Regions from separate parts of the Rosistilla oblonga genome, predicted to be linked through region 1. Evidence: riboswitches for the same ligand, from Rfam matches in the RefSeq annotation. Region 1 holds a riboswitch; the other holds the start of a gene.
The links. A riboswitch is a leader RNA that binds a small molecule or an ion and turns the genes downstream of it on or off. The one in region 1 is predicted to bind cobalamin.

Region 1 (7,761 bases):
CAGTCGCGGACGCCGAGTCGCCTGGCGCGGCCGTATCGAATCTTAGTTTCGTTGTTTTCGTGCGGCGATGCCGGTTGGTAGATTGTGTTCGAGATCGTATCACCGCAAGCGAAGCCAAGACATGCTGGAAATCATCAAAATCGCTCGGCCTGGATTCTGGCCGACGCATGTCTGGTTCTACCTGTTGCCCTTTGCGGGGCGCGACATGTTCGGATCGATCCCGTTTTGGCTCGGCTGTTTCTACGTCAGCTTTCCTCTTGGCTTGCTGTTGTATGGTTGGAACGACCTGGGCGACTACGTCAGCGATCGCTGCAACCCGCGAAAGGACAGCTGGCTGTTTGGCGGACGGCCCGACGCGGCGATGCGGCGTCGTCTGCCATGGATCATCGCCGCGGTGCAGGTCCCGTTTCTGATCGCGTTTGTGATCATCGGCGGTTGGTGGATGCTGCTCTGGTTCGCCGCGGTGCTACTGACCAACGCGACCTACAACACGCTCGGATTTAAACGCCTGCCGGTCTTGGATCTGATGAATCAGATCGGCTACCTATTGATCTTTCTGCTGGGCAGTTGGCTCTGTGGCGTGCCTCAGTTGAATGCGGCGACGATGGTCTTCAGCGCGTTGTTTGCGATGCAGAGTCATCTGTTTGGCCAGTTGATGGATATCGAAGAGGACCGCATCGCCGAGCGTCATAACACCGCGATCACGCTCGGCGCGGTCCCGTCGAAGTGGTTGTTGGTCGGGATCATGCTGGTCGAGGTCGCGATCTCGTGGACCTACTTCCAATCGCCGATCGTCGCGGGATTCATGTTCGCCGGCGCGATCTTCTTCAGCCTCGATGCACTCGCCGGCCCCAAACAATACCCGCCCCTGTTCACCAAGCTCTTTTTCGTCGCCTGGAACCTAATCGTGATCGCCACGATGCACTTCGTCTGGCGCTATGGCGTCTTCTTAGTCGATTGATCCAGCACAACGAACGCCCCCAGAATCGATCGAACCACGCTCCAATTGCTCCTTCCGTTAATCGACGGCATACCAAAATTTGCATTGTTTGGCGAAGCGTGTGGTTTCGAAATCTGAAACGAAACCGCCAAACGGCAGCGACGCAGATTGGCATCCCACACATCCCCAAACGGCGGAATCCCGCCGAAGGCTTGGCCGTCGCTTCAGCCAAAAGTGGCGGTTGACGCTGGAAATCGCGGTACTATCATGTGACTCGTTCGTGGTGACTTGCGGTGCTTCTGCACTGCGAGCGAACAGGGAACTCCGGTGAAAAACCGGGACGGTCCAGCCGCTGTGAACTGCTTCGAGTGCCAACGCATTCGATTCGATGCTCCTTCTACCGAAGTGCCATTGCTTGGAATTCCAGGCGAGAAGGCTGTGAGTATTCGAAAGGCAGTGAGTCAGAAGACCTACCACGCGTAAGACGATTGAGTGCCTTCTTGGATTGAGGCGGTCGTTGCAATGTGTTCTGTCCCCCAATTGCTAGTGAAACACGGCGTATTTGTCGTTCACTCTGCATGGTGTCGACACAACACATTGTTTAATTTCATCGGTTGTCGATACGTTCTTGCCCCCTTTGTCGCTGCGCGCTCACACTTTCTGAAAATCGAAATCGGTTCTCAGAAGACAGGGAAGCTGCGCGCCGAGGTCTCGTGGCGAAGCGTGTTTCGACGCAGTAGCGAAGGGATCGGGACAGAGATGCCAAGCGCCAAGCAGCGACGGATCGCATCGCCCTGCACTAAGCAGTGCCGGTTGGATTGCCAAGCGATTTGCAGCGGATGCGGCCGCACGAAAGATGAAATCACCGGTTGGTCAGCTGCCTCGCCGGCGGAGCAACTGGAAATCGTTCGGCTCGCGAAATTGCGACAGCCAACATGCCAAGCCGCTGGGTTCACTTTGATCGAATTATTGGTCGTGATTGCGATCATCGGGATCTTGGTCGCCCTGCTGTTGCCGGCCGTTCAAGCGGCTCGCGAAGCCGCTCTCAAGATGAGCTGTAAGAACAACTTGCGTCAGCAGGGAATCGCGCTGCACAACTACCACGACGTGCATCAGACGCTGCCAACCGGATGTATCGAGTGGCGGTCGTGGGGCGCACCGCCAACGCAGCGGCAGTTCGCTTGGTCGGCGATGCTGTTGCCTTTCTTGGAGCAACAAAACGTCCATGCCCAAATCGATTGGTCGCTGCCGTATGACGCCCCTGAAAATCTGCCCGCCGCGTCGACGCGGCTGAGCGTTTACGAATGCCCCACTGCGATCGAGCGTCCCGCGACGCGGGGCAGGTCCGATTACGGCGGCATCTACGGCGAACGAATCGTCGATCGCGATCCGGAAGATGGCCTCTTCTTGTACGAGCGGTCGGTGCGGTTTCGCGACATCCGCGATGGGCTCACGCAAACGCTCGCAGTTGCCGAAGACGTCGGCGGCCCGGACAGCGAATGGATCAATGGCCGCAACGTCTTTGTGCAGGCCTACGGAATCAACGATCCCGACGCCTGGATCGGCGACAACGAGATCCGCAGTCTGCACACCGGAGGGGCAACGGTGCTGTTTGCCGATGGCCGAACGATCTTGATGGCCGAAACGATCGACAAACAGCTGCTTGGAAAACTGATCACTCGCGGCAAGGGCGAAGTGGTTGACTCCAGCGCCTACTGATTTTTAACCCTCGATGGAATGCTTGGCTGCCGACTTGCGACGCAGCTCACGATTCCATCGACCACTGAATTCCACAACTCTGACGAAACCACAACAATGAAAATTCAACTGTTTGCTTTGATGATCTCGCTCGCCGCGGCGACGCCTTCGCTTGCCGACATGGTGATCGATTTCGATGAACTGTCCGGATACACCGACACCACTGCCGACGGTAGCTATTTGAACGGCTACGGTTATGGAGCCGCTACCGGCAGCTGGTCTTCCCGCGGCGTCACCTTTGGGACAAACCAATGGGGACCGGGGTGGAGTTATTCCAACGTCAACAACACAACCACCGCGGGCTACACCAATCAGTTTGCGGCTTACCCGGGGACCGATGTCAGTGGAAATGGCAACTATGTGATCGGAACCGGCTTTTCCCCAAACGCCGCTTACTTCAACCTGTCGGCCAATCTGCAAGCGAAATCGATCGCCGTCGCCAATACGACCTATGCCGGAATCTCGATGCGTGATGGCGACGGTGATGGCGGTTTTGCCAAGAAGTTCGGTGGATCCACGGGAAGCGACCCCGATTACTTCCGCGTCACCTTCACCGGCTTTGAACAAGCCGATGTCGGCGGAGCGAGTACCGGAAGCGTCGAGTTCTATTTGAGCGATTTCCGATTTAGCGACGACTCGTTGGACTACATTGTCGAGGACTGGCAGACCGTCGATCTGACGGGACTGGGCGACGCGCGTTCGATCGGGATAACACTGGACGGCAGCGACGTCGGCACCTGGGGACTCAACACGCCCGCTTACGTAGCGATTGACAATCTTGCCGTCACCGCAGCCGTTCCCGAACCGGGAAGCATGGCGATGCTGTCGGTTGCCCTGGTCGCCGGCGGAATCGCTCGGCGACGTCGCAACAAACGACAGCAGAAAAATCAAACCAGCTGATCTCAGCCGGGACGCTCCGCCGGCTAGCTCTGCGGCTTCAGTTCCTTGATCCGCAGATTGCGGAAGCGGTAGGTCTGCCCTTTTTCGCCGTGGTGTTGGATGGCGATGAAGCCACTTGCATCGGTGTCGTCTTCGATCTCGGTCGTGACGACGCCGTTGACTTCGATCTTCAGCGAGTCGCCTTGGCAAGTGATTCGGTACTTGTTCCAGCCGTTGCGGTCCAACGCGCCGGCGACTTCGGGCTTCTTAAAGTAGGCTTGCGATTCCTCAGCATGCTCCAGGAACTTCGCTTCTTTGGTGCGGCCCTTGATGCTCGGCCAGATCCATCCGCGGCGACTCTCGTCATACAGACCGCCCGACCAGCGGCGATCCGATCCATCGCATTCGGCTTGGTAACCGTAGACCTTGTTCTTTTCGGAGTGACAGCGGAACATGAAGCCCGAATTCGCTTGCCCCTCGGGAATCATCACCTCGCCTTCGAAAACAAAGTCGCCGTATTTCTTGTCGGTGACCAGGAAAAACTTCTTCGACGCTGTCAGATGGATCTCGCCGTCGACGACGTTGACTTCGCCCCATTCATACGGATTGTTCCAGCCGCTGGTGTCTTCGCCGTTGAAGAGGTCGGTCCATTGATCGTCATCCTGTCCGATCGCCGCGCCGGAGATCAGGAAGGCCGAGAGCAGCAGGGCTGCGATGTTGGTCGTTGCTTGCATGCGAATCGTGTTTCTCTAAGAGTTGATAAAAAAGGAGCGTGCCGTACGCACGCGCTCGTAGGGGTGAGTTGCTTATTGTAGTCGCCCAGTCAACGTTTGTAGGGATCCGTCCACCTCTAACGCTCAAGTTGTCTCGGCGATCGCTTCGTCGCTACGATCCCCGCGAGGCGACAAACGCACAAACTGCAGTCCCATCTTTCGCAGCACCCACAGGCTCAACATACACCCGACAACTTGGGACACCGCCAAGACGAGTCGAGGCACAAGTTCAGCTCCCACCGCGACCGGGAAGGGATTGCTGGAGATCATTTGATAGATCGCTAGATTGACGACCATAAGCGCCGCATAGACGCAAACGCCCAGCACCAATCGTATCCAAACGCGACGATCCCGCATCCAAACCAGAAACAGGATCGTCCCCCACAGCACCGCCGCGCTAAGCACGGTCGTGACCAGGACCACCAGTAGCGTCGGCGCGACCGTCGCGCTCGTTCCCAGTTGCAGCGATTGATAGACCCGGTTGAGTGGTCGAGCGATCGCCATCACGACGGCGACCAAGCCGATCCAGCCGAACAGTTCGGCGATCGTGATCGGCCGTTTCGCTGGCGGTTTGTCGAGTCCCGCGTCGACGAGACAATATCCCGTGATCCGCCGCATCAGGACAAAACCGCCGATCGCCACGATGAATCGCATCAGGTCCCATCCGACCTGCAGCACCGCGATCTGCGAATATTGGAACTCCAAAAATTCGCGGACATTATAGAGTTGAAGCAGCGTCGGAACCTCGCAGGCGATCAGGCCTAGCAACAGATATCCGATCACCGGCCAGCCTTGCCGCCCCAGCACCGGATACCGCCACGCGATCCAAATCGGCACGATCAGATAGTAAAAGAACTGTATGCCGCTCAGAAAATAGCTCAGCAGGCCGATCCACACGTTCTGGATCGTGTATTCGTTGACCAATTGGCTGCCAAAGCTGAGAGCGGCCAAACTGGCCGGACCAACGGTTGCTAGCAACAACACAAATCGTTCGGCGCTCCGCTGTCGATCGACCGACTCCGATTCCGCCCGATCGTCGCTGAGGCGCGTTGGTTGAGGTGAATCGTCAGCGGGCGTTTCGTCTGCGGGCATCGTTTTCTCGTCACGGCAATTGGAAGTTCATTTGTCGACAAACGGAAACCGGCTGCCGCGAGCATCGATTGTAAGTGATTTGGTTCTTCGCCTGCGATTGCAATGCATGCAATTGCTCCTAATCTTCCATCACTCGCCCGAAACGCTAGCGTTCGACCGCGACGCCGGAAGCCGTTGGATTTGCAAGCATTATTTATGCCCGGTTCGCGTTGTGGCGAACGGATCAAATGAATAGACTCCGCTTCGTATGTCGATAGACAAACGTTAGACCATTCGACTCCGATCAAGGATGATCCATGAGTGCCCAACCAATCCCCAAGCCTGCGGGCGATTGCACGAACGATTCGCTAGCCGCCGCGACGCCGATCGAACAATTGCGATTCGCTCGCAATGTGATCCGTGTCGAGGGACAACACCTGACCCGATTGGCGGCTGAGATCGACCAAAGGATTGTCGCCGCTGCAAATCAATTGCTCGCATGCAAAGGCTCGGTGATCATCTCGGGAATCGGCAAAGCGGGAATCATCGGGCAGAAGCTGTCGGCGACGCTATCGAGCACCGGCACGCGGTCACACTTCCTGCATTCAGCCGAAGCGGTTCACGGCGACTTGGGCAAGGTCCAAGCTGACGACGTGGTCGTGCTGCTTTCGCACAGTGGCAAGACCGAAGAGGTCGTCCGCCTGCTGCCCGCCCTGTCGGCTCAATCGCAGTCGTTAATCGCGATCACCGCCTCGGCCAACAGTCCCCTGGGGCAAGGCGTCGACCTGGTGATCGAGATCGGTTCGACGCAGGAGGTCTGCACACTGGGACTCGCACCATCGACAAGCACCACGGCGATGCTGGCGGTCTGCGATGCATTGGCTCTGTTGACCAGCGAACTCCGCGGATTCACCTCCAGCGATTTCGCTCGCTACCATCCCGGCGGCAGCCTCGGACAAAAACTCTCTTCCGTCGACGACGTGATGCGACCCGTTGGGCAATGCCGGATCGCATCGGACAGCACTTCGGTCCGCGACGTGTTGGTGATGAACAGCAAATCGGGAAGACGATCCGGCGCGGTGATGCTGACCGATCAAGAGGGACGCCTGTCGGGAATCTTTACCGACAGCGATTTGGCTCGTCTGTTGGAACGCCGTCGCGAGCGAGCGTTGGACGGGCCGATCGTCGAAGTGATGTCGAGCCAGGTGACGCGTGTCCGCAGCGGCTCGTTGCTGGCAGATGCGATTCAAATCCTCGCCCAGCGAAGGATCAGCGAACTGCCAGTCACCGATGCAAATCAACGACCGGTCGGACTGATCGACATCACCGACATCGTCAGTTTGTTGCCTAACGACGAACCGAATCCGCCTCAGATCCTGCCCATGCGTCCCCAGGTTTGAACAACATTGAGTATGAAATCGGATAGCGAAATCGCGGCTCCCATTAAGTTGATCCTGTCGGATGTCGACGGCGTGTTGACCAATGGGCAGATCATCTACGACGCGGCGGGCTTCGAAACGAAAGCCTTCCATGTCCGCGATGGCTTGGGGATCAAGCTGTGGCAGCGAGCGGGGTTCTCGTTTGGGATCATCACCGCGCGGAACAGCGAGATCGTTACGCGTCGCGCCGAGGAACTGGGGATCACCGGCCTGCGGCAAGGCTGCCAGCAGAAGTGGGACGCCGCCGTCGAACTGATGCAAGAGGCGGGATGTGGCCCCGAACAGACGGCTTACATTGGCGACGACCTGCCCGATCTGGCGGTCATGACACGTGTCGCTTTACCGGTTTGTGTTTCCGACGCGGCCAGCGATGTTCGCAAGGCGGCGACCTGGATCACCAAGCTGCCCGGCGGAACGGGAGCCGTCCGCGAAATGATCGAACGCTTGCTGCACGCTAAATCAAAATGGGATTCGCTGGTCGTTCAGCGTTAGGATCGGGATGCCCACTTCACCGTTGGATTTTATCAAAGCGCTTGTGGTCTGCTTGTTGGCAGCCTGGGGCTACGATTATGCAATCGCGCCAGCGTTGGTGGGGCAAAAGCAGCTTGCCGAGATCCCGATCCGCGCGCCATCGGACGTCGGCGATTCGAAGATCGCTGAATATTTCAAACCGGGATCGTGGCAGCGTGAATCGCCCAAGCAGATCGAAACCGAGATCGGTGTGCTGTTGTTCAAAGACTGGCAACGGTTGAGCGATAATCGCTGGAAGCTGTCTCCCGTCACGTTGTTGCTGCGCAGCGATGATTCAGCGGGCGAAACGCCCAGCGGCGAAGTCAACATGCGTCGTCCGATCCTGTTGGAAGCCCCCGGTGGTGCGGAGATCGAATTCGCCGAATCACTG
Region 2 (7,761 bases), 2.5 Mb from region 1:
GCTTGCCAGATGCGATGTCTGCAGGATCGCTTGTCCCACGTCCCGTGGTTGCTCGAGCGTTGACCACGCCGACGGACGCGACCGCCGGTGATGATCGATGCGGCGCGTCATCTCTTCGTCGGCCGGCTGGTCTTGAAACGAAGCCTGTGCGGTGGCAACAAACAGCACGTCGTCGCCGCCGATTTGCGCGGCGAGGTCTTGCGCAAACCGACTCTTGCCGCTCCGCACGCCTCCGAGAACCAGCGTCACCGAGCCGGCCGGACCGGAAGATTGATCTTGCTCGTCAGCTTGCGACATCAAAACTCGACTCCACGTTGCGGTTGGATGCCGTGGGCATACGGATGTTTGATGACCTTCATCTCGGATACCAAATCCGCGATCTCGATCAGTTCCGGACTGGCGTTGCGGCCGGTCACCGCGACGTGCAACATCGGCCGCTTCGCCAACAATTCGTCGACGACCACCGACGCGGGGACGTAATCGTATTTGGTTGCGATGTTTAATTCGTCCAACACGATCAGGTCGAACGACGGGTCGCGCATCAGTTGGACCGCCTGCTCCCAGCCTTTCATCGCGGTTGCGATATCGCGCTCGCGGTCTTGAGTCTTCCAAGTGAACCCTTCGCCCATCGTGTGCATTTCGATCGGCATGCCGGTTGCGGAGATCTGTTTGATGAATTCGGCTTCTCCCGTTGGGATCGCTCCCTTGATGAACTGCACGATCCCGACCTTCATGCCTTGGCCGAGGGCGCGGATCGCCATCCCAAACGCTGCCGTCGATTTGCCTTTGCCCGCACCGGTGTGAACGATCACCAGCCCCTTTTCCTTGGTGGCGCTGGCTAGTTGCCGATCTTTGATCTCGTTGATCCGAACCATCCGCTTGCGATGTTCTTCGTTGGTTTCATCCGTCATGTTGGGGCTCTTGTGGAGGGGAGGATTCGAACACAATGTCCATCAATCGATCAAAGTCGACGTGTGCCTCAAAGGCATTGGCGAGCCGATCGAGAGAGTGTTGCAGTTGGTCGTGCGATGAGAGGGCTTGAGCGGGGGCGGGCGAGATTCCTAGTTTCCGCAACAATGCGCTGCGCCACGGATCGTTGTGGAACAGGCCGTGCAGATAACATCCCCAGATCCGGCCCCCGGCGGCGCTGGCACCATCGACGGCGCCCGCTGCTTCCGAAGGTTCTTGGGCGTCGGTCTTTTTCAACCAAGCGGATTGAGTTGCTGTTTGGCCGTGGTGAATTTCGTAGCCGACAACTGTCTGTCCTTGCATCCCTTGGACGACCGATTCGTCGAGGACTTCAAACCGAACCTGGCGAGTCTGTTTGGCCGCTCCGAAGGTGGTCTCGGCATCCAGCAGGCCCAGTCCTTCGACGCGATGCGCTCCGCCTTCCAGACCTTGCGGGTTGTTGATCTGTCGGCCCAGCATCTGATAGCCACCACAGATGCCGATGATGTGCGTTTCCTTTTCCGACAATTGCTTCACTCGATCGGCTAGCCCGACGTCGCGCAACCATTTCAGATCGCCAAAGGTGTTTTTGGTGCCAGGCAGGATTACCACATCGGGATCCCCCAGATCGCTGCACGAACGAACGTAGCGCAGCCGAACGTTGGGTTCGGCATCCAGGGGATCGAAGTCGTCGAAGTTGGCGATGTGAGGCAACCGGATGACGGCGACGTCGACGCGCCGGCCTTCGTCTGTCTCGCTTGAAGGATCGCTGGGCTGGGCCAGACAGTCCAGCGCCACCGCATCTTCTTCGGGCAAGTGCAGCGATCCGATCCAGGGGAGAACGCCAAGCACGGGAACTTTGCCGCGCTGCTCCAGGATCTCCACTCCCGAATCAAAAAGCGAAAGATCGCCTCGAAACTTGTTGACGATCAGCCCCCGCACCAGCGCGCGGTCTTCGGGCGACAGTAGCCACAGGGTGCCGAGCAATTGCGCGAACACGCCGCCGCGTTCGATGTCGCCAACCAGCAAGACGGGAGCCTGGCAGTAGCGGGCAACCGACATGTTGACCAGTTCGACGCCCGCCAAATTCAACTCTACCGGGCTGCCAGCCCCTTCGATCACGACAACATCGTTGTTGGCCCGCAGTCGGTCGAGAGCCGATGTGACGATGGGCCACAATTGTTCGCGGCGTTGAAAGTAATCGGTCGCTTCACGCGTTTGCGTCGGCTGGCCATTGACCACAACTTGCGAACGGGTCTGCCCTTCGGGTTTCAATAAAACCGGGTTCATGTCCAAGCTGGGGGCCACGCCCGCGGCAATCGCTTGCAGTGCTTGCGACCTGCCGATTTCGCCTCCGCCGCTGCAGACCGCTGCGTTGTTGGACATGTTCTGCGCTTTGAACGGTGCGACGCGTAAACCGCGTCGAGCGAAGCAACGGCAGATCGCAGCCGTCAACAGGCTCTTGCCCGCCGACGAACTGGTTCCCACGACCATCAACACTTTGGCTTGCGGCGGATCAGTCAATCGAAACGACCTCCCGCCCATTGCGGCTGACCAACGCAACAAGCTGCTCGATCGGGAGCGATTCGCTTATAAACCGCACCGCCCCATCGGACATCAGCACATTGGCTCCGCCGGGATGGAACGCATAGACCTCGTTGTCGTTGCTGCAATTCACGCTACACAGACCGGGACGAATCGCGGTGTTGCCATCGGGTTGGGATCCGTACACCAGAAACCCTTTGTTGTGGCTGGCCCAGACGCCACCGGTCGGCAGGGGCCGCGTCACGCTGGAGCTTCCGCTCCATGTTTTGGGAGTGGCACCGTCGGGTACCGCACGTCCGTTTTGGTACAGCACAGGCCGTCCGGCACATTCCACCAGCAAGACGGTGTTGGACAAGCCGTCAATGATTTCAGCCAATCGTACGGCGGTTGATTTGAGCACGCCGCAGTTGCTTGGATCGGAGAGTTGCTGCTGTGGTGGAAGCGTTGCACTCAGCTGCGATCCGACACCGCCGACGTTGGCGTAGTCGGTGGTGGCGCCGTAATAGGTGTCTCTCGCGGTGAGCGAATAGGTCGACGAACCGTTGGGATAATCGACAAGCACCGTCCACTCAAACCCAGTGCGATCGGGAGCCGATGGGCAGCGAAGCATTGGGACTTCCGTCGACACCGCTTCGAGATTCTCCGGGGCGTGCCAGTGATAGTCACTGTCGAAGGAACTGAAGAGTCCGTCTTGTTCGATGAACGGCAGGATCGACGTGAACCAGCTGCCCCGCTGCGTCGTCCACTCTGCACCCGGCCCCGGCGATGACGACTGGGACGGGAAGACTCGGAACGCCGATTCATAGTTGTGAAGCGAGAGGCCGATCTGTTTTAGATTGTTGCTGCATGACATCCGTCGTGCAGCTTCGCGAGCTGCTTGGACGGCGGGCAATAACAGGCCGACGAGGACCCCGATGATGCTGATCACGACCAAAAGTTCAACGAGCGTGAAACCGCGTTTTGAATTTTTGGCGAGGCTGGTTGGGGCAACTGCGTACGAAAACTCGTGTTTGATGGAATGGGACATAAGAGATTTGGGCGTCGTTGGCCACAACCGCACTCTTGCCATCGCGCTCGAAAGCGCAGCGGATGAGAGACGAGGATGGGCTGTACGCCAAATTGGTCACTGCAAGAAAATCATTCCGATCGAATGGGATGACATTCGATCGCGACAACCGCCTCAATCCGAGAAGGCACAGAATCATCTTGTGCGAGGTAGGTCTTCTGACTCACCACCGTTTCGATAGCTCCACGCCTTCTCACTCGCTAACCGAGCAATGGCCAAAAGAAGAAGCAATCGATGCAACCCGATTGAGGTTGCCAGCGGCACACAGCGGCCGGACCGTCCCGGAATTTCACCGGAGTTCCCTGTTCACGGGCAGTGCAACAACACTCCCGTCACCTCGAACGGCCCGAGTATTATCGATTGCATGGCTGTCGTCAATCGTCTTTTCTTATAAGCCATCCACCCCAGGTGGGAGGGTGAGTGTCGCCTTGGTTGGCGATCGCGACGCAATAACGATACAGCTTTTTGTTGTCGAACTGATCCTTGGCCTCTTTGAACTCCAGCCTTTGGTGTTCTGATCGGGACGACAGCCATGTATCAATCTGTTGTGGCGAGGTGATATTCATGCGGGAACCTCAGTGGGCTGATCCAGAAGGACATGGCATGAGCGGCAAGTCGCTAGCCCAACCAAAACTCGCGGCTAGCCCCTTGCGGCTCACGAGTTTCGCCCAACTTCCCACCGCTGGCGATCATTTGGTCGTTGCTGTCCTGCCCGAAAGCGGATTCTTTGGAGTCAGCGTTCATTGCAATCTTTTCATTATCCCGGCATACCTGTTTGCAACTCGAACACCATGTCCCAGAGTCGATCAATTTCGCCACGCTCGATGACCTCGACCGGTTTCAATCCATCGAAAGACTCGTTGGGAGTCTGGAACCATAGGCCAAGCGATTCGGGGTCAACCAAATCGCCTAACGCTTCCCAAAGCCGATAAACTTCGTTGTAAGGTCGTATCAACTTGTCGGCGTCAGCGTTGCCCGATTCTACTTTGGCAATCGTTCGCTCCGCCACGTTCACGATGCGCCCGAACATTTGCCGGGGCATTCCTAAACGATCGCGAAGTTCAAGCTTTTTCACTTGTCCAACTTGAAGTAGTCCTTGTCCCTTGAGGCCGCGTACTCCCGTGCTGACGATCACGTTTTTAGCACCGGAGCGATTTCCAGAAACAATCGTACCGTCGGTCGACACTGTTTTCAGCGACACCGTTCGCTTGCCCGTTTTGCTTGATCGTGCCTGGACTTTCCCCCCTCTCGCGGTCGCTCTTTTGGTTGGTCGGTTCTTTGCCGTCTTTGCTCTTGGCGTACGCTTTTCGGTTGTCATGCTCGAATCCTCCTGTTGTATTCTATCGGACGCAAGCAGATCGGCAAGCATTATTTCCTGCATTTGTGCATGCTTGAATGCGTCTTCACGTCGGCAGTTGGTCGCTGCCGAGAATGTCGATCTTGCTGGTGTTGGAGAGATTCTGGGGAAAGATGACAATGTTCTTGCCGTCGATCTTTCGCGCAGAGGCAACAATTAGGGCCTCGAATTTTGCGATGCAGGAACCTCGACCAATGGCTTGAGTCCAGGACTCCTCGCCCACTCTTTGCAAGGCTCTCCAGTCTTCCTGGATCAACGTCTTCTAGTCGAATCCTAACGTTTTCCGGATCTTGGAGTGGGTTAGGTCAAGCGTTTTGCTTAGCTCGACTTTTGCCGCCGCAGTAACCCGCGGCGTAATCGCCGGCACACGCTGGCGTGGCGTTCTCCTGTGAAACCGGACGCTAACGCGTGCCGGCTGATACCTCAAATTGAAACACTGAATTGCCCAGGGCCTGCGATCATTCGCTCTTGCCGTTGGGAGCTGCGGGCCGATAATAGATGATGTATGCGAAGCCTTTTAATTTCATGTTCCATTTCGGCTGCGCTTTTCCTCTGCTCGCTTTCTTACGATGCCGCGTCAAGCATCTCCTCGCGATCTTAAACCTGTAGGGGCTCAGCCCTCGGGGAATCGCTGCGCCGCCGGGCCGGTGATCGGGTTGCTGATCTGCGTCGCGGTAGCTCAAGTCGCACCGCTGGGGATGCGTCCTGCGTCTTCGCGCGGTGGAGCTGCAGAGCAGGCAGCGATCGATGGTGCGGTTGTTGCCAAACCGTACCTGAGAGTCGAGCTGCCCAACGGTGCTCAGCAGGGCGAGTTTCGACAGCAAGAGGCCAAACCGTTTGGCAACGCGGTGGCGCTGCTGGACTCTGTATCGAGCCGATGGAGTTCGTTGGCGATAGCGGCATCCTCTCAGCGATCGATGCTGGGCTGCGGCGCGACGCTGGTCGGGCTGAATGTGCGTTTGCAGATTTAAACAACCTCCACGGTCTGTTTGAAATCTGTTTTTATCTACGCATATTCCTCTTTCTATAGAGAGCTGTCTCGATGTCTGCGCGCAATTTATCCAACGTATCGAAGAAGAGTCACGAGGGGGCGAAGAAGCACCCCAACCAATCGCAACTGAGTCCTACCAAAGCCGGGTTCAAGCATCAGGTCTTTGAACGCGTCGCCAGTCTGGTGCGGGAGTCTGATTACGAAGAAGCTGTCGAAGTCCTGCGAGCCGCCGGTTTTGATATCCAGATCCGCAACGCCTTGGGCGTCTGCCTGATGCGGGCGGGGCGACCCGAGGAAGCTGTCGCCGTCTTTCGTCAGTTTGTGTTGCAAGCCGACGGAGTGTCCGAGCGAAAAGAGCTGAGCAATGCCTACAAGCGAAACTTCGCAACGGCGCTGCTGATGAAAGGTTCCCCGAGCGGTGCGGTCTCGGTGTTAACGGAGACCCACGAGCTGGATCATCCGATGGCGGTGCGGATCTCCGGTGCGATTCGCAGTTGGGCCAAGTCGCTGTCTTGGTGGCGGCGATTCGACTGGAAGATCAACGGGATCGAACCGGCAAACTGCCACGTCCCGCTCGACTTCGAGCCGGGGGAGTTTGATTTCGAGACCGTGGTCCGCCAGCAGGATCTGCCGCGCGACGGGCGATTTGGACTCGCCGTCTGATCGACCGCGGATCGCTATCGATACCGGTTAGCCCCGCGCGGTTGTAACCGCGCGGGATTGGCGGCGTTGGTTTGACGCGAGCCGCCAAATTCGCCGCGTCGTGTTCTATGCGGCGCGACCCTAATCGGCTCCCTGCTCGATCAATGCCGATTTAAACCGGCTCCAGAAGTCGGTTTGTTGGGCGTATTGTTCTGGAGGCGTTTCGTTTTTGAGATATTCGTAGTGGTCCAACCAGCCTTGAGCCACTTTCTGATAGGAGTAACCCGGTTTGGTCATCGGGTTGGTGAACTCGGGATCTCCCGGTTCGTAGTGGTGCGAGTAGGCTCCGTTGGCGTCGACGAAGAAGTTCGCACTTATCAACGGCATTTTCATCTGCAACTCATGCATCGCACGTTCGCCCCACGACATCCCGGCGGTCGTCTCTTCCCACGCCTGGACAACGTCTGGCGGTGTCGTGCTGTCGGGGAATCGGAAACCGTAGCCGCGTCCCGACTGGGTGAATCCATCGCGATTGATGTCGACCTGTGCCGCGCGGGGTAACAACAGGTTCAACGCACCCTCTTCGGTCAAGTTGTCGACGTGGATCGGATCGGCTAGTGCGTTGACCTCCTGCACTGTTTTCAGTTGCTCCTTCGAGAGCCCCTTCAAAAACGTTTTGGGGGCGACGTAGCCGCCGTCGCTGTAGGCACCTGCCAGCACTTCACCGTAGGCTTGCCGCAGAGAATCGGGCTGATCCGCGCTGGAGTATTGCCCGCTGCGATGGACGTCGAACCACGTCCCCCACGATTCGGTAATCTGATCGCTTGTGATCGGTTCCTCGCCGAGAGGTTCGGCCGATGCGTAGCCTTGGCGCCCCACCGATTCGAGGATCTGGCTGAAGAGATCTTGAACCTGATGGTCCTGCTGCAAGACTTGCGATCGTTGAGTCAGAAATGGATTTTCGGTTTCGACGCGCATCGTTTCCCCCCCGAGAAAAATCTATTCGTGCCGCGGTATCCGACGCTAGCGTGTGTCGACCGGTTCGATCGACACACATCCGCACTAGGGTCGGATCGGCAAAATCGGCACGCTATAAGCAGAGGGGAGCCGAAATTGCTGAAAAAAATTCAGTCGTTACCCGATCACTGAGCCAGGAAGCCGGAGTCGGCGAAGCCATCCAGCCAGGTCGCCACGCGTTGCCGATCGGCAGGC

Region 2: another riboswitch for cobalamin. It lies ahead of CA51_RS22670 (DUF1559 family PulG-like putative transporter); the one in region 1 lies ahead of CA51_RS06260 (DUF1559 family PulG-like putative transporter).

What each region holds. Positions count from the first base shown of each region.
Region 1 covers NZ_CP036292.1:1,735,391-1,743,151, reverse strand. Annotated here, with positions in the region: gene CA51_RS06270 (glycosyltransferase family 2 protein) at 1-46, shown strand, start outside; gene CA51_RS06265 (UbiA family prenyltransferase) at 122-961, shown strand; cobalamin riboswitch at 1,205-1,432, shown strand; gene CA51_RS06260 (DUF1559 family PulG-like putative transporter) at 1,700-2,659, shown strand; gene CA51_RS06255 (DUF4465 domain-containing protein) at 2,756-3,598, shown strand; gene CA51_RS06250 (3-keto-disaccharide hydrolase) at 3,622-4,311, opposite strand; gene CA51_RS06245 (hypothetical protein) at 4,435-5,442, opposite strand; gene CA51_RS06240 (KpsF/GutQ family sugar-phosphate isomerase) at 5,739-6,821, shown strand; gene CA51_RS06235 (KdsC family phosphatase) at 6,834-7,352, shown strand; gene CA51_RS06230 (hypothetical protein) at 7,360-7,761, shown strand, end outside.
Region 2 covers NZ_CP036292.1:6,437,745-6,445,505, reverse strand. Annotated here, with positions in the region: gene cobU (bifunctional adenosylcobinamide kinase/adenosylcobinamide-phosphate guanylyltransferase) at 1-297, opposite strand, end outside; gene cobO (cob(I)yrinic acid a,c-diamide adenosyltransferase) at 297-911, opposite strand; gene CA51_RS22675 (cobyric acid synthase) at 901-2,472, opposite strand; gene CA51_RS22670 (DUF1559 family PulG-like putative transporter) at 2,465-3,520, opposite strand; cobalamin riboswitch at 3,691-3,914, opposite strand; gene CA51_RS22665 (hypothetical protein) at 3,934-4,125, opposite strand; gene CA51_RS26430 (hypothetical protein) at 4,178-4,303, opposite strand; gene CA51_RS22660 (hypothetical protein) at 4,317-4,877, opposite strand; gene CA51_RS22655 (RES family NAD+ phosphorylase) at 4,963-5,172, opposite strand; gene CA51_RS22650 (hypothetical protein) at 5,486-5,887, shown strand; gene CA51_RS22645 (tetratricopeptide repeat protein) at 5,959-6,570, shown strand; gene CA51_RS22640 (hypothetical protein) at 6,691-7,527, opposite strand; gene CA51_RS22635 (dihydrodipicolinate synthase family protein) at 7,692-7,761, opposite strand, start outside.